Linked DNA regions of Anatilimnocola aggregata. The protein of the gene in region 1 binds, or shares a complex with, the protein of each later gene. Links are inferred from orthologs where the notes say so. Each region holds a gene or a part of one and is shown on either strand. Other genes may lie near its edges. The genes, in order: tsaD and tsaB.

What was found.
Region 2: the proteins of tsaD (region 1) and tsaB are in contact, whole or in part, in a solved structure (PDB 4WQ4), measured with the Escherichia coli proteins. The link is inferred for Anatilimnocola aggregata from one-to-one orthologs.

The regions. Positions count from the first base shown.
Region 1 is NZ_CP036274.1:6,991,983-7,001,030, forward strand. Bases 3,913-6,912 are described here. They hold tsaD (tRNA (adenosine(37)-N6)-threonylcarbamoyltransferase complex transferase subunit TsaD), read left to right. Parts: upstream 3,913-4,887; coding sequence 4,888-5,937; downstream 5,938-6,912. Other genes in these bases: ETAA8_RS26335 (S41 family peptidase), read left to right, coding at 3,913-4,891; ETAA8_RS26345 (hypothetical protein), read right to left, coding at 6,296-6,634; ETAA8_RS26350 (hypothetical protein), read right to left, coding at 6,862-6,912. Outside these bases: ETAA8_RS26320 (PSD1 and planctomycete cytochrome C domain-containing protein), read right to left, coding at 1-853; ETAA8_RS26325 (M48 family metallopeptidase), read right to left, coding at 989-1,849; ETAA8_RS26330 (Gfo/Idh/MocA family protein), read left to right, coding at 2,023-3,375; more of ETAA8_RS26335, read left to right, coding at 3,479-3,912; more of ETAA8_RS26350, read right to left, coding at 6,913-7,131; ETAA8_RS26355 (histidine triad nucleotide-binding protein), read right to left, coding at 7,137-7,478; ETAA8_RS26360 (beta-ketoacyl-[acyl-carrier-protein] synthase family protein), read right to left, coding at 7,584-8,870; ETAA8_RS26365 (3-hydroxyacyl-ACP dehydratase FabZ family protein), read right to left, coding at 8,974-9,048.
Region 2 is NZ_CP036274.1:3,618,577-3,627,387, reverse strand. The notes cover bases 3,687-6,449. They hold tsaB (tRNA (adenosine(37)-N6)-threonylcarbamoyltransferase complex dimerization subunit type 1 TsaB), read left to right. Parts: upstream 3,687-4,595; coding sequence 4,596-5,303; downstream 5,304-6,449. Other genes in these bases: ETAA8_RS13810 (hypothetical protein), read left to right, coding at 6,437-6,449; ETAA8_RS13815 (HPF/RaiA family ribosome-associated protein), read left to right, coding at 5,926-6,279; ETAA8_RS13820 (bifunctional nuclease family protein), read left to right, coding at 5,435-5,839; ETAA8_RS13830 (metallophosphoesterase family protein), read right to left, coding at 3,687-4,295. Also shown: ETAA8_RS13845 (YXWGXW repeat-containing protein), read right to left, coding at 1-904; ETAA8_RS13840 (serine hydrolase domain-containing protein), read left to right, coding at 1,749-2,846; ETAA8_RS13835 (Uma2 family endonuclease), read left to right, coding at 2,902-3,546; more of ETAA8_RS13830, read right to left, coding at 3,543-3,686; more of ETAA8_RS13810, read left to right, coding at 6,450-8,074; ETAA8_RS13805 (DUF4190 domain-containing protein), read left to right, coding at 8,085-8,420; ETAA8_RS35590 (SHD1 domain-containing protein), read right to left, coding at 8,417-8,811. UniProt on the Escherichia coli protein: Required for the formation of a threonylcarbamoyl group on adenosine at position 37 (t(6)A37) in tRNAs that read codons beginning with adenine.

The DNA.
Region 1 (9,048 bases):
CGTTGTAAGCGTCGATGACGTAATCGCGATAGTGCCAGGCAAACTGCCAATACATGTTGTTGGCCCGGCCGTTCGAGTCGGCATAGCGGGCCAGGTCGAGCCAATGCCGGCCCCAGCGTTCGCCATAGCGGGGAGATGCTAAGAGCCGGTCGATCACCGACGTAAACGCTTGGGGCGAATCATCGGCCAGGAAAGCTTGAAGCTCGTCCGCCGTTGGTGGCAGTCCGGTGAGGTCGAAATAGGCCCGGCGAAGGAGCTGCGACCTATTAGCATCAGCCGCGGGCTGCAGCCCTTTTGCATCGCGGGTTGCTGCGACCAATTGATCGATTTCTGTCTTTGCCCAGGACGACGCTTTTAACCTGGTGAGGTTGGGCTTACGCACGGGCTGGAGCGACCACAACTGGCGGGCCTTGGCGAAATCGATCTCCTTTTTGATGATCGTTTTCGTTGCTTCCCGTGGGTCGTTCGCACCACTTTCGATCCAGCGCTCGAAGTCGGCAATCACTGCATCGGGCAATTTGCCGCTCGGGGGCATTTCGAGGTCTTGGTATTTAAGCGCAGTTAGCAGCAGGCTCTTCGCAGCATCGCCGGGAACCACCGCAGGACCGGTGTCACCCCCTTTGCGCAGACCGTCGCGACTATCCACCAGCAATCCGGCCCGCAGTTCTTTGATTTCAACCGAATGACATTCGTAGCAGTGCTTCATCAGCACCGGGCGAATCTTGGCTTCAAAGAACTCGATCGATTTGGGCTCGAAGTCGGCAGCGAAGGTCGCACGGGCGAATAGGCCGACAGCAAGAATCGCTCGCGAGATCTGGCAGATAGAAGCGGAGAGAGAGGAAAGCCGCGGCATGCAGAAGCCCAGCAGTAGTTTGGTTGGAGTTTGTCAGGCGGGAACCAGGCAAGTGGTCTGATAGTACCCTAACACAGCGATTCGGCAATTTCCACGCGATTCGAACGACGCGTCAGCTGAGAAGCAAGCAGAGGTTTACTTTCGCGCTTGATACAACTTCATGGCTTCGGGCATCCACTCGCGCAGATCGCTGATGCGAGTCTCATGGCTAGGGTGGGTCGAAGCGAACTCAGCAGGTCGCTGACCACCGGCCGTTGCCTGCTGCATGCGTTCCCAAAAGTGAATCGACTCTTGCGGATCAAAACCGGCCGCTGCCATCAGCAACAGCCCCATGTGATCGGCCTCCGATTCATGGTCGCGACTATATTTCAGAATGCCGTACTTCGCCCCAGCATTGAGCGTTTTCAAGATCGTCTCACGTTGCGCCGGATCCATCTCGCTGAGCGAACTATTGGCTGAGTTCAGCAGGATTTCGGCCATTTTCGATTTGGCCATACGCTCGGCACCATGATGGGCCAAGGCATGGGCGATTTCGTGCCCAAGAACCGTGGCCAGTCCTGCTTCGGTCTCGGCGACCGGGAGAATGCCGGTATAGACAACCATCTTGCCGCCCGGCAAGCAAAAGGCGTTCACTTCCTTGCTATCGACCACTTCCACCGCCCAGTCCATTTGCTGCGCAGCCTGTTGCGTCGAGGCCAGAAAAGCGGGGTTCTGAGTCGCTGCAACCAAGCGCTGGGCCACGTCCTTCACTTCGGCAACTTCCATCCCCATGCGAATCACGCGCGCATCGCTGAGCGTCTCTTCAAACGCTTGCAGCCCGAGCGCCTTCTCTTCTTGCGCGTTCATGGCCACGATCTGCTGCCGGCCAAATGGCCCCTGCTGACAGCCCCGGAGTGCCATCCAACCAACGGCCACGAGTCCGATGAGGATCGGCGCAAGCTTAATCGCAAATGGGCGACGGCGTTGCATTCCACCATCGTTGTAACCGGCAGACATCGGTGACCTCGGAGAAAAGAGTTGGGTGGCTGGGGTCGATCAACAATGGAGCTGGAACGACTTGGTTCCAATTATGCCACTTGGCCGCTGGCGCTGGTATGGTATGTCGAACTGGTTTAGCCTGCATCCCTCTCCCAATTCGCACTCCGCCTTCCGCACCCCAGGAGCTCGCCATGTCTCGCGTCACGCCCACGACACCTTCTCGCCGTTCCTTCCTGAAAGTTGCCGCCGCGACCACCATTACCGCGCCGTGGTTTGTTCGCACGCTCAAGTCGGCACCACCCAGCGAGAAGGTTCGCCATGCCAGCTTTGGGGCCTCGGGCATGGCCGCTGCCGACTGGGGAGCGATTTCTCGAGTCCCAAACGTGCAACTAGTAGCGATTGCCGACGTCGACATGGACCGAGCGAATGCGGCCAAAGCCAAACAGCCCGACTTGCGGGTTTATCAAGACTGGCGCGAACTGCTCGATAAGGAACACAAAAATCTCGACAGCGTGAACGTCTCGACCCCCGATCACATGCACGCGCCGATTGGGTTGAGCGCGATGCACTACGGCTTGAACGTTTACGGCCAAAAGCCGCTGGCCCACAACGTAAGCGAGTGCCGCCAACTGGCCGAAACCGCGAAGGCCAAAAAGCTGGTGACGCAGATGGGCATTCAAGTCCACAGCAGTAACGACTACCGCATGGCCGTTCACTTGATCCAAGCGGGTGCAATTGGCCTGGTGAAGGAAGTTCACACCTGGAGCAGTAAGAAGTGGGGCGATTCGTCCCCACTGCCCGAAACGACCGCCACTCCCCCAGCAGCGCTCGATTGGAACGGCTGGTTAGGCGTGGCTGCCGAGCGGCCTTACATCGGGGGCGGTTATTACCACCCCGGCAATTGGCGCAAGCGGCTCGATTTTGGCACCGGCACCTTCGGCGATATGGGCTGCCACATCTACGACCCGGTCTTTGCCGCCCTCGCCCTCACAGCACCGCTGTCGGTGAAGTCGGATGGTCCCGTGCCCACCGAAACGAACTGGGCCATCGACGCCAAGGTGTTTTACACCTTCCCCGGCAACAAGTTCACCGAGGGAAAGACGGTAAACGTCACCTGGTACGACGGCGATCAACGGCCGTCCGCTGAGATTGCGGCCCTGCTGGGCGAACGAAAGTTGCCCAGTCAAGGATCGGTCTTCATTGGCACCAAAGGGCTGATGATTCTGCCTCACGTCAGTGCGCCAATCTTGCTACAGCCAGACGGCAAAGAGGAACTGGCCTTCGAGCGCCCTAAGCTCGAGCCGGCCAATCACTGGCAGCAGTTTGTTGAAGCCGTTCGCGGCAATGGCACCACTTCCGCCAGCTTCGCATATTCCGGCCCCCTAACCGAAGCTGTGCTCCTTGGCGGCGTCGCCTCGCGCTTCAAAGGCGAAACGCTCGAATGGAATGCCGAGAAACTCGCCTTCACCAATCAGCCCGAAGCGAATCAGTACTTGAAACGGGAGTATCGGAAGGGCTGGGAAGTTGTGGGAAGTAAAGCCTGAGTAACGAGCGAATTTGCTGAATTGTTCCGCGAGGCGGTCGTACCTATACTTGAAGGTGGCCGCTATGAGTTCCGAACCAGGCCCTGAAAAAGGATTGACCTGTATGCCGCTGCCAGCTTGCTCGCTCCGCCCCCGCTCGTGGATTGTTCTGTTTCTGGCAATTGGCATCCTTCCTTTAGGTTCTCTCGCCGATCAAGTTCACGGTCAGGAAGCGCCGGCCAAGCCCGCAGAGAAGAAAGAATCAGTTCCCGAAAAGAAGCCCCCGCAAGATACGCTCGATTACGAACTGCTCCGGCTCTTTACTGATTCGCTCGATCAGGTCGAACGGAACTATGTGAAAGAGATCGATCGCCGCGAACTACTCGAAGCGGCGATTAAGGGAATGCTGACAAAACTCGATCCCTACTCAAGTTACATCCCGCCCAACGACCTGGAGAAATTTCGCAGCAGTGTCGAAAACGAATTTGGCGGCATCGGCATCACTGTCTCGGTCGAGAGTGGCGAGTTGACAATCATCAGCCCGATCTTTCGCACGCCCGCCTTTAACGCCGGCCTGCGTGGCGGCGACGTCATCATGGAGATCGAGGGTCAGCCCACCAAGGGGATCACGCTCGACGAAGCTGTGAAGCGGATGAAGGGGAAGATCGGCACGCCGGTGAAGATCAAGGTGAAGCATGTTTCTGAAGACCGCGTGGCCGAGTTGGAAGTCAAGCGCGAGCTGATTCGGGTCGATTCGGTCATTGGCGATCATCGCGAGGCCGACTTCACTTGGAACTATTTTCTCGATGGCGATAAGAAGATCGCTTACATCCGCATCACCAATTTTGCCCGCCATACTGCCGACGACCTGCGGCAAGTCCTCGGCGACCTGACTAAGGCTGAAATGAAAGGGCTGATTCTTGATCTGCGCTTCAATCCCGGCGGGCTGCTGAGCACCGGCATCGAAGTCTGCGATCTGTTCGTCGACGAGGGGAAGATCGTCAGCACCGCGGGACGTAACGCCCCCGAGCGAGTCTGGAAGGCGAAGAAGGAAGGTACTTTTGGCGACGTGCCGATGGTGGTGCTGGTGAATCACTATAGCGCCAGTGCGAGTGAAATCGTGGCCGCTTGTCTGCAAGATCACAACCGCGCCACCGTCATCGGCGAGCGCAGTTGGGGCAAAGGGAGTGTGCAGAACATCGTGGAACTCGAATCCGGCAAGAGCGCACTCAAGCTGACAACCGCCGGATACTTGCGACCCAGCGGCAAGAACATTCATCGTCACGAAGGTGACAAAGACGAGGATGAGTGGGGCGTGAAGCCGAACGAAGGCTTTGAAGTGAAAACCTCAAAGGATGAAGACACTCGCTGGCTGGAAGATCGCCGCGAACGAGACATGATTCGCGCTCCGAAGGCCGCTGAAGGGGATGCGAAGCCGAGCGAAGCGTTCGTCGACAAGACGCTCGAAAAGGCTCGCGAGTTCCTGGTCGAGAAGGCCGCCAAAATCGTGGCCGATAAGCAGGCCGCCGCGAAATGACGGAGCCTGCCCGCGGCCGGCGCTTTTTGCTGGCGATTGAATCGACCTGCGACGAAACAGCCGCCGCCATCATTACCGACGACTTGCAAGTGTTGTCGTCCGTCGTTGCCTCGCAGGAAGAACTCCACCGCCGCTATGCCGGCGTAGTGCCAGAACTGGCGGCCCGCGCCCACGTAGAGCGAATCGTGCCAGTCATCGACGAGGCGATTCGCCGCGCCTCGCTTAAGCCCGCCGATCTCGACTTGATTGCGGTCGCGCATACTCCGGGCTTAGCGGGCTCGCTGATTGTCGGCGTCTCGGCAGCGAAGGCACTGTCGGTGGCCTTAGAGAAACCGCTCGTTGCGCTCAATCATTTGCACGCGCACATTTATGCTTGCCGAATGGCCGCCGCGCGCGATGTCTTTCCCTGCCTCGGGCTGATTGTGAGTGGCGGGCATACCAGTTTGTATCACTGCCGGACTTCGACCGAGTTCGAACCGCTGGGGGGGACCATCGACGATGCCGCGGGCGAGGCCTTCGATAAAGTCGCCACGCTGCTCGGCCTGTCTTATCCGGGGGGCCCGGCAATTGCCAAAGCTGCGGAACAAGGGAATCCGCGCGCGTATCAATTCCCGCGCGGTTTGCGGGGCAAGAGTGGCGGCTTCGATTTCAGCTTTAGCGGTTTGAAGACCGCGGTTCGCTATGAAATTTGGGGACCGGGGCAGCCCATCGACGGGCCACCACCACTGAGCGAACAACAGGTTGCCGATATCGCGGCCAGCTTTCAGTTTGCCGTCGTCGAAAGTCTCGCCGAAAAAACGAAGGCCGCTCTGCAGCACACCCTGTTGCCCAGGCTGTGCGTTGGTGGCGGTGTGGCTGCGAACCGGCTGCTTCGCACGCGTCTCCGAGAAGTCTGCGACCAGCTGCGAGTCGAGTTGCATTTTGCCCCGCCAGAGCTATGCACCGACAACGCCGTGATGGGGGCAATTGCCTGGGAAATGTTCGCGGCCGGCAATTTCGCCGACCTGGACCTCGATGTGCTGCCGGGCCTGGTGCGAAATAAGTAGTCGCCGTTGGGGACGATTCTTTGTAGCCGTTCTCGCTGGTTGGTAGGGTGGGTCGAATCGCGCTACCGGCTTTCCAATCTCGCTGGACACAGCCGCGATGAGGCCCACCGTGAGGGAAGGCAGCTTGGCTAATCTCTCTGGCCGCGAAAGCGCTATCGGTGACCGGGTTGACATACATTCACTCCTTCAATCTTGTCGGCGCTTTCGCGGAACGCGAGACTGCCACCCTTCAGGACCTCCTTGGTGGGCCTCGTCGCGGTGAACTCGATTGCCATAGCCAAGACCACTGACGCGACATCGGCCACACCCTACGTGTAACAGCGTAAGCGGCTACAAATCTCTCCTGCGTTTGACCGGACTAGTCCTGGGACATGCGTCTAATAGAGCGGGGAAGCTCTTTTTCAATTTGGTAGTAACTGCGCGTAATATATGCACATTTTGTCGCATTAACACTGGCGAATAGCGGATGATTACCTTCCCTAAAAGTCAGCAGCTTATCGCGTTGTATTAGGGAGGTAACCAGCAATCCTCCCCGCAATTCGGCCTGAACAGATTGTGGAAATTGAATTCCGGAGCTATCGGCGTGTTTCAAAGACTTACGGCGACCCGAAAGTGCGCAACTGGCCGCCGAGTAAAGCCTTGCAGGAATCAGGAAACTTTGCACAACAAACAGAATAGCGGAAATTTCCTGATTCACGGTCGGCTTAGCTGACCAGCGTGCTTACTCGCAACCAGACGGAAATTATGGAAATTGAATTTGGAACGTTTCACCGAGTTGCTAGGACTTACGACGACCCGAAAGTGCGCAACTGGCCGTCGGGCAATACCTTGCAGGAATCAGGAAACTTTGCACAACAAACAGAATAGTGGAAATTTCCTGTTTCGATGCACGGACTTAAGGGCGTGCAATGAGGCAAGGGGAAGCTAATTTCCAGAGGAACGCTTGGCTGCTTCATGACGGCGCGTCCAGAAGTCGTCAGTGCCGATTGCGGCGAAAGTCAGGACGGCCAGAATTGCCAACTCGCCACCGAGGATTTTCACCCCGTGGTGTTCCATCACCTGCGTCAGTCCCGGTTCGTCGGCGAGCAGCGGGTCAAGCTTGCGCGAAGTCATCACCGTGTAGGCACAGGTCGTCAAAGCGAACACCAGGCCCACGACCATCAGCGCGGCATAGAAGGGATTGATAATTTTCACGGCAACTAGCCTGGCGGCCACTTCATGGGACGGCCACCGAGGATGTGAAAGTGGAGATGATCGACGCTTTGCCCGCCGTGTGGGCCGCAGTTGGCAACCACGCGATAGCCGTCCGCGAGCCCCAGCTGTCCGGCCACCTTTTGAATGACCAGCAGCAGGTGACCTAAGAGCGCCTGGTCTTCTTGCAGGGCTGCGGCGAGGTTGGCGATTTCCTTTTTGGGAATCACCAGCACATGCGTAGGCGCCTGGGGGTTGAGGTCGGGAAAGGCCAGGCACAATTCATCTTCGTAGATCACCTTGGCCGGAATCTCTTTATCGATGATCCGCTTGAAGATGGTTTTGGACATGAGCGCTACCTGCATTTCCTGAGCCCGACGCACGCGGGGGAGAACTGCGAAAAAACTACGATTGCGTGATCACCCCGCGCTGACCGCGTCGGGCTATGTCAGCAGCTAACCCTTGAACCGACCGACGACGAGCGAAATGTTTTGACCACCGAAACCAAAGCTGTTGCTCAGGGCGATGTCGCACTTCGCCTGGCGGGCGACGTTGGGGATGTAATCGAGATCGCACTCGGGATCGGGATTCTCGTAATTGATGGTCGGCGGCAGGACGTTGTCTCGAATGGCCAGCAGGCAAACAATGGCTTCGGTCACGCCGGCTGCAGCGATCAGGTGCCCCATCATGCTCTTGGTGCTGCTGACGGGGGTTTGCATCGCCCGCTGGCCGAAGATGGTTTTGCACGCGAACGATTCGACGCGGTCGTTGACCGAAGTGCTGGTACCGTGAGCGTTCACGTATTGAATGTCGGCGGGAGTGATGCCGGCATCTTCGATGGCCATTTTCATGCAGGCGATGGCCCCGCGACCTTCGGGGTGGATGTCGGTAATGCGATAAGCGTCGGCAGTGGTGCCGTAACCCATAATTTCGCCGAGGATGGTGGCACCACGGCGTTTGGCGCACTCGAGTTCTTCGAGCACGACTACCGCTCCCCCTTCGCCCAGCACGAAACCATCACGAAGGCGATCGAACGGGCGCGAAGCTTTGGTCGGATTGTCGTTGCTGGTGGAGAGGGCCGTCAGCAGGTTAAACCCGGTAACGCCGAAGGGATGAATCATGCTATGAGCGCCACCGGAGAGCATGGCGTCGGCATCGCCGCGGCGGATGATTTCGGTCGCTTCTCCAATGGCCTGGCTGCTGGCCGCACACGCGGTGAGGCAGTTGGCATTGGGGCCTTGAGCATTGAACATGGCAGCCAGGTGACTAGTTGGCATGCTGGGTTCTTGTTCGACTTCTTGAACGGCGCTGAGCGTTTCGAGCCCGACCCGCATGTACTTGGCCAGATCGACACCATCGGGTGTGAGCGAACTGGTGAGCATGCGCGAGAAGGCGATGAAGTCCTGGGTTCCTTCACCACAGCCCAGATAAACACCAAACCGCGTCGGGTCGAGATTCTTATCGTCTTGCAGGCCGGACATTTTCACGGCCTGCTTGGCGGCACCCGCGGCAAAGCGAGTGTGGCGGGCGCGCTCGCTCCAGAGTTTGGGATCTTCACCGGTATCGGTGATGTCCCAGTTCTTGATTTCGGCCGAGATGCGCGTGGGAAATCGGCTGGCGTCGAAGACGGTGGTATAGCCCACGCCCGACTTACCTTCCTTCAGTCCCGCCCACATTGTCTCGACGTCGTTGCCCAGGGGATTGATGCAGCCGATGCCCGTTACTACTACGCGCCGTTTCATATCTGCGTCACCATCTTCCTCAGAGGACAGCCGCCAGCGAGGCCAGCGGCCGGGCATCCTGAAATTGAATCATTCGCCGCGTGGTCATTGGCGGCAAGGCCGGCTAGATCAAACCAGCTGCCTTATAGGCCGCACTTTCGGCCTGCAAGTAGCTTTCGGGCGGTTTAATCGGCTGACC
Region 2 (8,811 bases), 3.4 Mb from region 1 along the record:
TGCACCAAGGGGTAAAGTGACGGTTGGTGTAAGTCGGTCCGTAGTAATTGCCAAAGTAGTAGTGGCAGTACGAATCGCGCACCCAAAGGTGGACAAACAGATTGCTGGTGTTGATTACGCAGCGCGGCGTGTAGAAATAAGTCGGCCGCTGATAGACGACTGGATTGAAAAAGACCGGCGCGAAAATCTGACCGCGGCGTGGCAGACGCCAATCGTAGTACCCTGCCACGTAGATGCAGCCGCGGGGTGTCCAGACCCAATGCGGTTGGACATAGACCCATTCTTCGCGATAAGGAGCCCAGTAGCCAGCTGACCACCGATAGTCGTTATCGGCGTAGGTCCACGTGCCGGGAATGTAAAAGTGATCATCGCCGGGCGAAGCAACGGTGGGCCCTTGTTCGAGCGAAGCCGGCGGCGGCTTCAGATATTCCATCTCTTCGACTTGCTCGGCGATCCAAAAACCGGCGACCCATTGATACCCACCCGACACCTCAGCCCAGTAGCCGGGAACCCAACGACGACCAGGTGGCGGATCGCGCCAGGCGCCACTGATCCAAATGAAATCCTCTCGGTCTTCGTCCCAAGACCAATAGCCGGGGAACCATTGAACGTTATCCCCTTCGGGCTGGTATTCAGGAGGAGTTTCTTTGATGTCTGCCGGCGGTTGCTTGGGAATGATCAGCCCGGGCGCAGGATCGGCAACCGTTGGGCTGGCAAACGCTTCGTGCACCGGGCCGCGGGTTAGAGTCTGCACCCCGTCAGAATCAATATCCGGCGGCAGTTCCGCTTGTCCCAGCGCGGATCTTGTGACACCCGCCAGGGCGAAACTGGTGAGCATCAGTCCAAGGAAGAGTCGGCCGAACAAAGAAGACCACGTTTCACCTACTGACGGATGAACAGGCATGTCATCCTCCTTACAAAACTTCGAGCAACTCTGGGCGCATTCGACCACGCGATCCCAAATTAAGCAACTTGCAAGCCTTGGCAGCTGTCGTGCCGCGAAAAATGCTAGCCGGCAGTAGCAATTGGCTGCTGACAAGGCGTCGTTCAATTCCCGAAGAATAACCGTTGCTTGCACTTAGCACGACAGCAATGCGGGCAATTTCAGCGTCTAATCTCTACTTCGACGAACTCACTCGGCCGCTGCAGCCCAAACCGCCACTCCCAGAAATGAAGTCAAGCTGACTACAGGTTGTCGCGATTTTGAGTTGCCCGCAGCTGCGCCAAGCGCCGCCGGCTACAAAATCACAACTATGGCAAGTCGCCTGCAGGATCTGTCGAAGTTCGCTCGTTGTCAGACTCTCAGAACTTCGTATCAGGGGCGTCGCAGCCGAGGGTTTATCAACACCCCCCTTTTGCGTGCAACACCTGCAAACCTTTCCCCCACAATGAATTGCGCCTAACTTGCAAGTTCTGAAATCATCCTCTTTGTTGATAAACCCCGGCACACCCGACCGCCGTTGCACCATTGCACGCAAAGCAAACGAACAGTCGCGCGTAACGGCGCGAACTCTTTCCGGCCGCGCAGGCGAGACGCTTCTTCCACCAAGTTGCCAAAACGGGCACTTTATTTATAACTACATAGTCACCACTTGTAAATCATTTGTCGATTAACTATTTCGTTTGGTCAGACGCCGCGAAGCTATCGGAGCTGCGATCCTGATTGACCGGAACTCTGCGGGGTCGAGTTGGTTTAGAATTTTGAGTCGATGAGCCATTTGGACTGCCGCAAACTGGGATGGTGACCGATGCGTGAATTCTATGTCTGGCGATTTTTGCTGGCCCCGCTGTTTGCCGCCTGGCTCGTCGTCTCACCGGAAGTATCGTTGATGGCCGCGGAACCTGTCGCCGATCCTACGAATCCAGAGCACCACAAATTAGCCGCCGAGTATAGCGCCGCACGCAAAGGTTTGAGCGTGCTCGTCCGCGTCGACGGAAAGGAGGTCTTTGCCGACTACACCAACGGCGGTGGCCAGAACCGGGCACACGAATTGGCCAGCGGCACGAAGAGCTTTAACGGGATAATGGCAGCTGCTGCGATTCAAGACGGGTTGATCAAGTCGTGGGATGAAAAGGTCAGCGATACCATCACCGAATGGAAAGATGACGAGACCAAACAGAACATCACGCTGCGGCACCTGCTCAGCCTGACCAGCGGCATGGGTGGCGGCCAAATTGCCCGCGTGCCTACTTTTGCTGATGCAATTCAAACGACCGTGCGTTTTGAACCCGGCCAGCGCTTTCAGTACGGACCGGCTCCCTTTCAAACCTTTGGCGAATTGTTGCGTCGCAAACTCAGCGAGACTAAGGAAACACCACTCGACTATCTGCAACGGCGGATCTTCAAACCCATCGACCTGCAAGTCGGCAGTTGGCGCAAGGGGGTCGATGGTATGCCACACTTGCCGTCCGGCGCACACTTAACGGCCCCCGAGTGGGCCAAGTTTGGCGAACTCGTGCGTGCCGGTGGCAGTTGGAACGGCAAGGAAATTGTGCAGCAAAAACTGCTTGACGAGTGCTTCATTCCCGCCAAAGCGAATCCCGCTTATGGCCTCACCTGGTGGCTCGCCAGCGCCGCCAACAATCAGCGGGCGGCGCTCTTTCCAGCGCTCGCGCGGGCAGCGAAAGGGGACGGCGCTCAACCCCTGCGTGTGCCCGATTTGGTTCAAGCCGCTGGCGCCGGCAATCAGCGTTTGTATATCAGCCGGCAGTTGAAGCTCGTCGTCGTGCGCCAGGCCGGCGGCATTTTGGAAGCTCTCGGCGGTCGCGACGCTACGGAATGGAGCGATCGCGAATTCCTCGCGCGCCTGCTCTACGGAACCGACGCTGCGGGAAAGAAGTTGTAGAGGTTGTCGGTAACTGACATCTGATTTACCCTGGAGTGAAAAGGAACCTTCACAGATGTCCGCCGCTCCTACTCGCCGAATCTCCGCCGCAGAGTACTTAGAACTCGACCGCGCTGCCGGCGAAAGATTCCAGTATTACCGAGGCGAGATGTTCGCCATGGCGGGCGGAACAAAGAACCATAATCGAATTGGCCGAAATCTCTTGGTCAGCCTGGAAAACCGATTCCGGCAGAAACTTCGCCGTTGCGAAGCATTTTCGTCCGACATGCGAGTGCGCGTTGATGCTGAGAAACTTTATACGTATCCCGATGTAACTGTGGTTTGCGGTCCGCCTGAATTCCTCGACAAACGCGAAGATACGCTCCTGAATCCAGTCGTGGTGATTGAGGTATTGTCACCATCGACAGAACACTTTGATCGGGGCAGCAAGTTCGAGATGTATCGAAATCTGGTTTCGCTGCATGAATATGTACTCATTGCGCAGCACAAAACCCTCGTCGAACGGTTCTTGCGCGAAGTTGATGGGTCGTGGAAACTAACGCTGGCAGACAACTTGGCTGGCCAATTGGAACTTGCTTCTATTGACGTGACCCTACCGCTCAGCGAGATCTATTTCGACGTCGACTTTCCACCAGCACCCCTAGAACAACCAAGCGAATTGAAGGCACCGGACTTCGACGAATCGAATCGCCCGTACTAACGCCCCGTGACCAACCGGTCGCCGAGCATGTTGTTCAGTTGGGGAATGTCGTAGATCTTTTCGCGCGTCGTTTCGACGGGATATTCCAAGCGCCGATAGGTGACTGACGCATCTTCCAAGATCACGTAGCAGGCCCGCGGGTCGCCATCGCGCGGCTGCCCGACACTGCCGACATTCACCATCGCCTTATCGGTACTCAAGCGATACTGATAATTGCACTCTTCGGGCGTGATGAAACGATAGTCGGGCGTAAAGACGCCGGGCAAATGCGTGTGTCCCTGCAAACAGTATTTTTGAATGCGATTGAAAAGCGCATCCATTTTTCGTTGGTTGTAAATGTCCTCGGGAAAGACATATTCATTCGTGGGTTCGCGGGGCGAACCATGCACAAACAAAAAGTCTCCCTCCGATAAGGTTCGATGGAGTTCGCCCAGAAAGTCCCAACGACGATTTCGCTGCGAAGGAGTTCCCGGACCATCTTCCAACTGTTCGCGCGTCCAATAGATGGCCTGCTGAGCGACCGGATTGAAGCCATCGGGATCGAACAGCGTCGCCTGATCGTGGTTGCCGAGGATCGTGGCCTCGCAATGTTCGATCACTTCGTCCAGGCACTCGCACGGGTTGGGCCCATATCCGACAATATCGCCCAGGCAATAGATCTGGCTCACGCCCTGCTGACGGATATCGGCGAGGACGACGCGCAGCGCCTCCAAGTTGCCGTGAATATCGCTGATCAGAGCACGCTTCACGCGGGTGAACCTTTCCGAGCCTGACGATGGTTTCTATTCTTTCCGCTGTGCCTGTGCGGAGCGAATGAGGACGGACAGCAGCTGCGATCAGCCGCCTGCTCACACTGATCAACGCGCCAGCAAGTCTAAGACTACGTTGGACTTTGGTCAATATCGGCGAAACTTGAGCAGCTCCTGCGAGACGTGACTTAGCGGTTTTTCGACCCGCTGGTCATTTTGGCGCAGGGCCTATATCAATTATCGCTTCCCCTTCTCTCGCGGTTGCTTGATTTCCCTAGATTTTATCGAAAGCCCCCTCGAATGACGGTGTGGACCCTAGCGCTCGAAACGGTGGCAACGGCTGGATCGGTCGCGTTGTTACAGGGAACTGAAGTTGTGGCCGAGCAACAACTTCCTGCCGATTCGCGCTCGGCCCGCACCCTCGCCACGGCGATCAACCAGCTGTGGCAAGGGGCAGGTAAGCCGCCAATCCACTTGGTGGCGGTGGCCAGCGGCCCGGGTTCGTTCACCGGTTTAAGGGTCGGCATCACGACGGCCAAGACCCTGGCTTTTGCTTGGGGAGCGAGGCTAATCGGCGTGAACACGCTCACCGCAATCGCGTTTCAAGCAAAAACCGAGGACTTAGCGTTACATGTCGTCCTTGATGCTCAGCGAAAGGAGTTGTTTCTGGCGACGTTGCAGCGGGTCACTCCCCAAGCTCAATGGGAGCGGCAGGGAACAGACATAATTGTCACCGCCACCGATTGGCTGCAATCGCTGACCGCAAATCCCGTTTCCAGCGTCGCCGTTTCAGGGCCCGCGCTAAACAAACTGCGGGAATCCCTACCCGCGGGCACTTCAGTGGTCGACCCGCAACATTGGCACCCGCAGGCAGCGACGATCGGACTGCTCGCCCTCCAGGCCTTCGCAGCAAACCAACCCGACGAGTTGTGGACTCTGGCGCCACACTACATGCGGGTCAGTTATGCGGAAGAGAAGAAGCCTGCGGCTAAAGCGATCGACGCCTAAGTGTCTATAGACCTTGGCCGTACCTTCCATTCTTCAATCTGCACTTGATCGGCCCCCTTGCGCGCCGCGGCTCATGTTAAAATAAACCTCACGCTCACATGCCAACGCCCAGTTCCGTCGGATGCCCGCTCATGCCCGTGCAAATGCAGTTGTCGAGGATCATCATCAGCGAGATCAACGAACAGCAGTTGATTTATCTGAAAGAAGTCGAAGGGGATCGCCAGTTTCCCATTCTGATCGGCCTGTTCGAAGCGCAGGCCATCAACAGCGGCGTGAAGCGCATTCGCTCACCGCGCCCACGGACGCACGAACTGCTGGTCGGGGCAATCGAGTCGATGGGTGGCGAACTCGATAGCATCGTCATCAGCGAGTTGAAGGACCACATCTACTTTGCCCGCGTGCGAGTGCGCAAAGAGGGTGAGATCATCGAAATTGATTCTCGCCCCAGCGATGCCATCGCGGTCGCCTTCGCTTGCGAACCTCCGCTGCCGATTTACGTGTCCGAAGAAGTGCTTGATGAAAGTACAGGCAGCTAAACCTTACGTCCGGCAACCAAAGATTGACATTGTCCGGACAATTCCTCTCTCTGACTCCCTCTCTCCCTGACACCAGGAGTAACTCAATGCTCATTCAAGTGAATACCGACAACCACATCGAAGGCAAGACTTCGCTGCAAGATTGGGTCCGCAATGAAGTCGATTCCTCGCTCGGTCGCTTTCAGCCGCAACTGACACGCGTAGAAGTCTTTTTGTCGGATGTAAATAGTCACAAAAAGTCGGAAGTCGACAAGCAATGTACGGTCGAAGCGCGCTGGTCGGGGCTTGACCCCATTGCCGTCACCAAGAACTCTCCCACCGTCGAAGAAGCCCTCGCCGCCGCGCTCGATTCCATGATCATCACGCTCGACAGCCGCATTGAAAAACTGCGCGATGCGAAGCGTCATTCATCCATGGGCAGCGGCGGGGCAGAAATCTGATGTGCTGAAAAACATCTGCAATCGGTTTGAGTCCTCTTTGACCAAACCGTAGAATCCGACGTGTTCCGCACGCAATCCAGTGGTCATGCACCGAGGCGAGGGACACGTCATGATTCGCTCTTGGCAGCCGCTGTTGGTCTCTAGCTTCGCACTCCTCTTGGCAGCGGCGAATGCCGATGCCCAGCAGTTGCGACAACCAACTCGACGGCCGTATCAATCTGCTTCTGAACGGACTGCCACCGCTGGTGGATCTCGAGTTTCCCATGCCAAAGCATCGCCCTACCCGGTGCGAAATGGCTTCTACTATGCAACTGTGCATTCGTTCGACGCTAAGTTTAACTCGCTCAACCTGATCTTCGAACCAACCAAACGTAAGCAGGAAGTGTATCTCACGTACGTCGATCTATTGAAAACTCGCAACTCGCCGCAGGGGCCTGAAAATGCAAACAAGGCCTCAGAATTGATCGGCAAGCGAGGAGTTTTTTATATTTACGCCAACCTGTACGACCTTCCGATCGACTTGCCAGGCCAGAAAATCGCCAGACAGTTCGGGACTCTCTGCACGTCGCAGATGACGTTTTTGCCTGAGCCTGCCGCACTTGGAAACAAGGTTGACGCAGTCTTGGCACATGTCGTGAAGTACGATCCCAATCGCGCAGAATCACTATTTGGCACTTTGCAGCAACATGAATACCACCGAAAAAAGTCCTCGCAACGATTGCTCCTGGCGCGCTTAATTATCAAGGGAAATGGGAAAATTGCGGACATTAAAACCACACGGTGGTCGACTGTCATCGACGAAAGCGGCTATCTCGTGACAAACTTTTCTCCCGCGGAGGAAGAAATTATCGGTGTGCAATTAGAAAACTTCATGCCCTTGCAGTTACCCTTGGCTGCAGGAGATGGCCCCTTGGTGCTCGGCGATGTGAAACTCATGCCACCAAAGCCAGAAGAATTAGCCACGCTGAAGTTCTCATTTAGCAAGCCACTGCGAGAAGCACTTGGCACCAAAGGAGAATTCTTTTTCGACCTGAGACTCGTTCCAATCAACGAACTACCAAGCGATAGTACCGAACAGAAAGTGATCGATCAACTCTTCACCTATTCCTATCGCAGTCCGATTCCACTTCCTGCTGACTTCAGTTACCAACTCGCGCCGGGCAGCTACGTGGTAGGAATTTACGCTCCAGGACGTGATGCATACTTCGAAAACTACACCTTGCGTGCTGGACAAGTTGTTGACGCCAAGCCGATCGATATGCCTCCTTTGACGTTCGTAGTGGCTCGCTATAGTTACCATGGTCCCGATCACTTAAATCCCAAACGCGGCGAACACGTCACCTCGGGAGTCGCGAATTACGTCACCAACCAGATGAGTTACCTGGGACCACTTCAAGGTGGCCTGTTTAACCAGTTTGTCGGGATTGATTTGGTGAAAATGCCTGAAATGTCTTTGTCGGGTTTGTACCGCGATGAGAAGCACAGGCTGTTCTTCTCTGCGGGGCCCGGCAAATGGAAGGTGCAAGATTTAGGTCAAGGAACTTTGGAGAAGATGCAAAAAGTCGAGACTAAGCACGTTCCACTCCTACCAGCCGAGAGTTTTCGGGAGCAGAAGGTCGCGTTCGAAGTCGATTCCCAACCCACTGAGTTCGACTACCAATATTTTCCCATCGAGGAGGGAAATATTTATCGACTCGAACAAGAGAAAGCGACGCTGCTACTGGAGATATTCCAGGTCACGACCAAATTTGAGGACTACTTAAACAACGAGACCCGCGGCCTTAAGCAAAAGTGAATTGTTCTCCATGTCGAATCCCTTCGAATCACCCCAGCATCCGTCGGAACCACGCTCTGCAGGGCACGGCCAAGGAGATTCCACAGGCGGCCTGATTCCTTATAAGAACATGCCGGCGCTGCTGGCGTACTACATCGGCATTGTGTCGATGTTGTGCTGCTTCTTCGGACTGCCAATCGGCATCGTGGCGGTCGTGCTGGGAGTCATGGGCTTGCAGAAGCGAGCGCGGGAGCCCGAAGTAAAAGGCTCCGTTCATGCCTGGATTGGCATCATCTGCGGCGTGATCTCTACCATCGGCGCAATTGCGATGATTGCAATCATCGTTGTAGGAGTCATCTCAGCCTAAGGATACTTCTCGCGGACGATCGCCTGATCGTCCGCACAGAGCATCGAAATTGGCATGTTGATGACCTTGCCGTCGGTGCGACGCAGTTGCACGTGATCGAATTCGAAATCGATTAGTTCCGCTTTGATCTTGTGCTGTCCCGTGGCATCCGTCCATTCGCGGATTTTTGCTTCGCTTACCGGCTTCAATGCCGCCGGGATAGCGGGATTCGCAGCGGGCGTCGAAGTGGTCGGTTCAAGCCGCTCATCGCTAGGCTTGGCAACAAAGAGCGAGTCATCTTCAGACTCGCCACTCTCCTTGGTCTCGCCGGGCTTGGGTGTCAGCGGTTTTAGAGCCGATGGCAAACCGGAAGCAGCAACCTGCACGTGAGGATCCTTTTCGAGCCGAATGC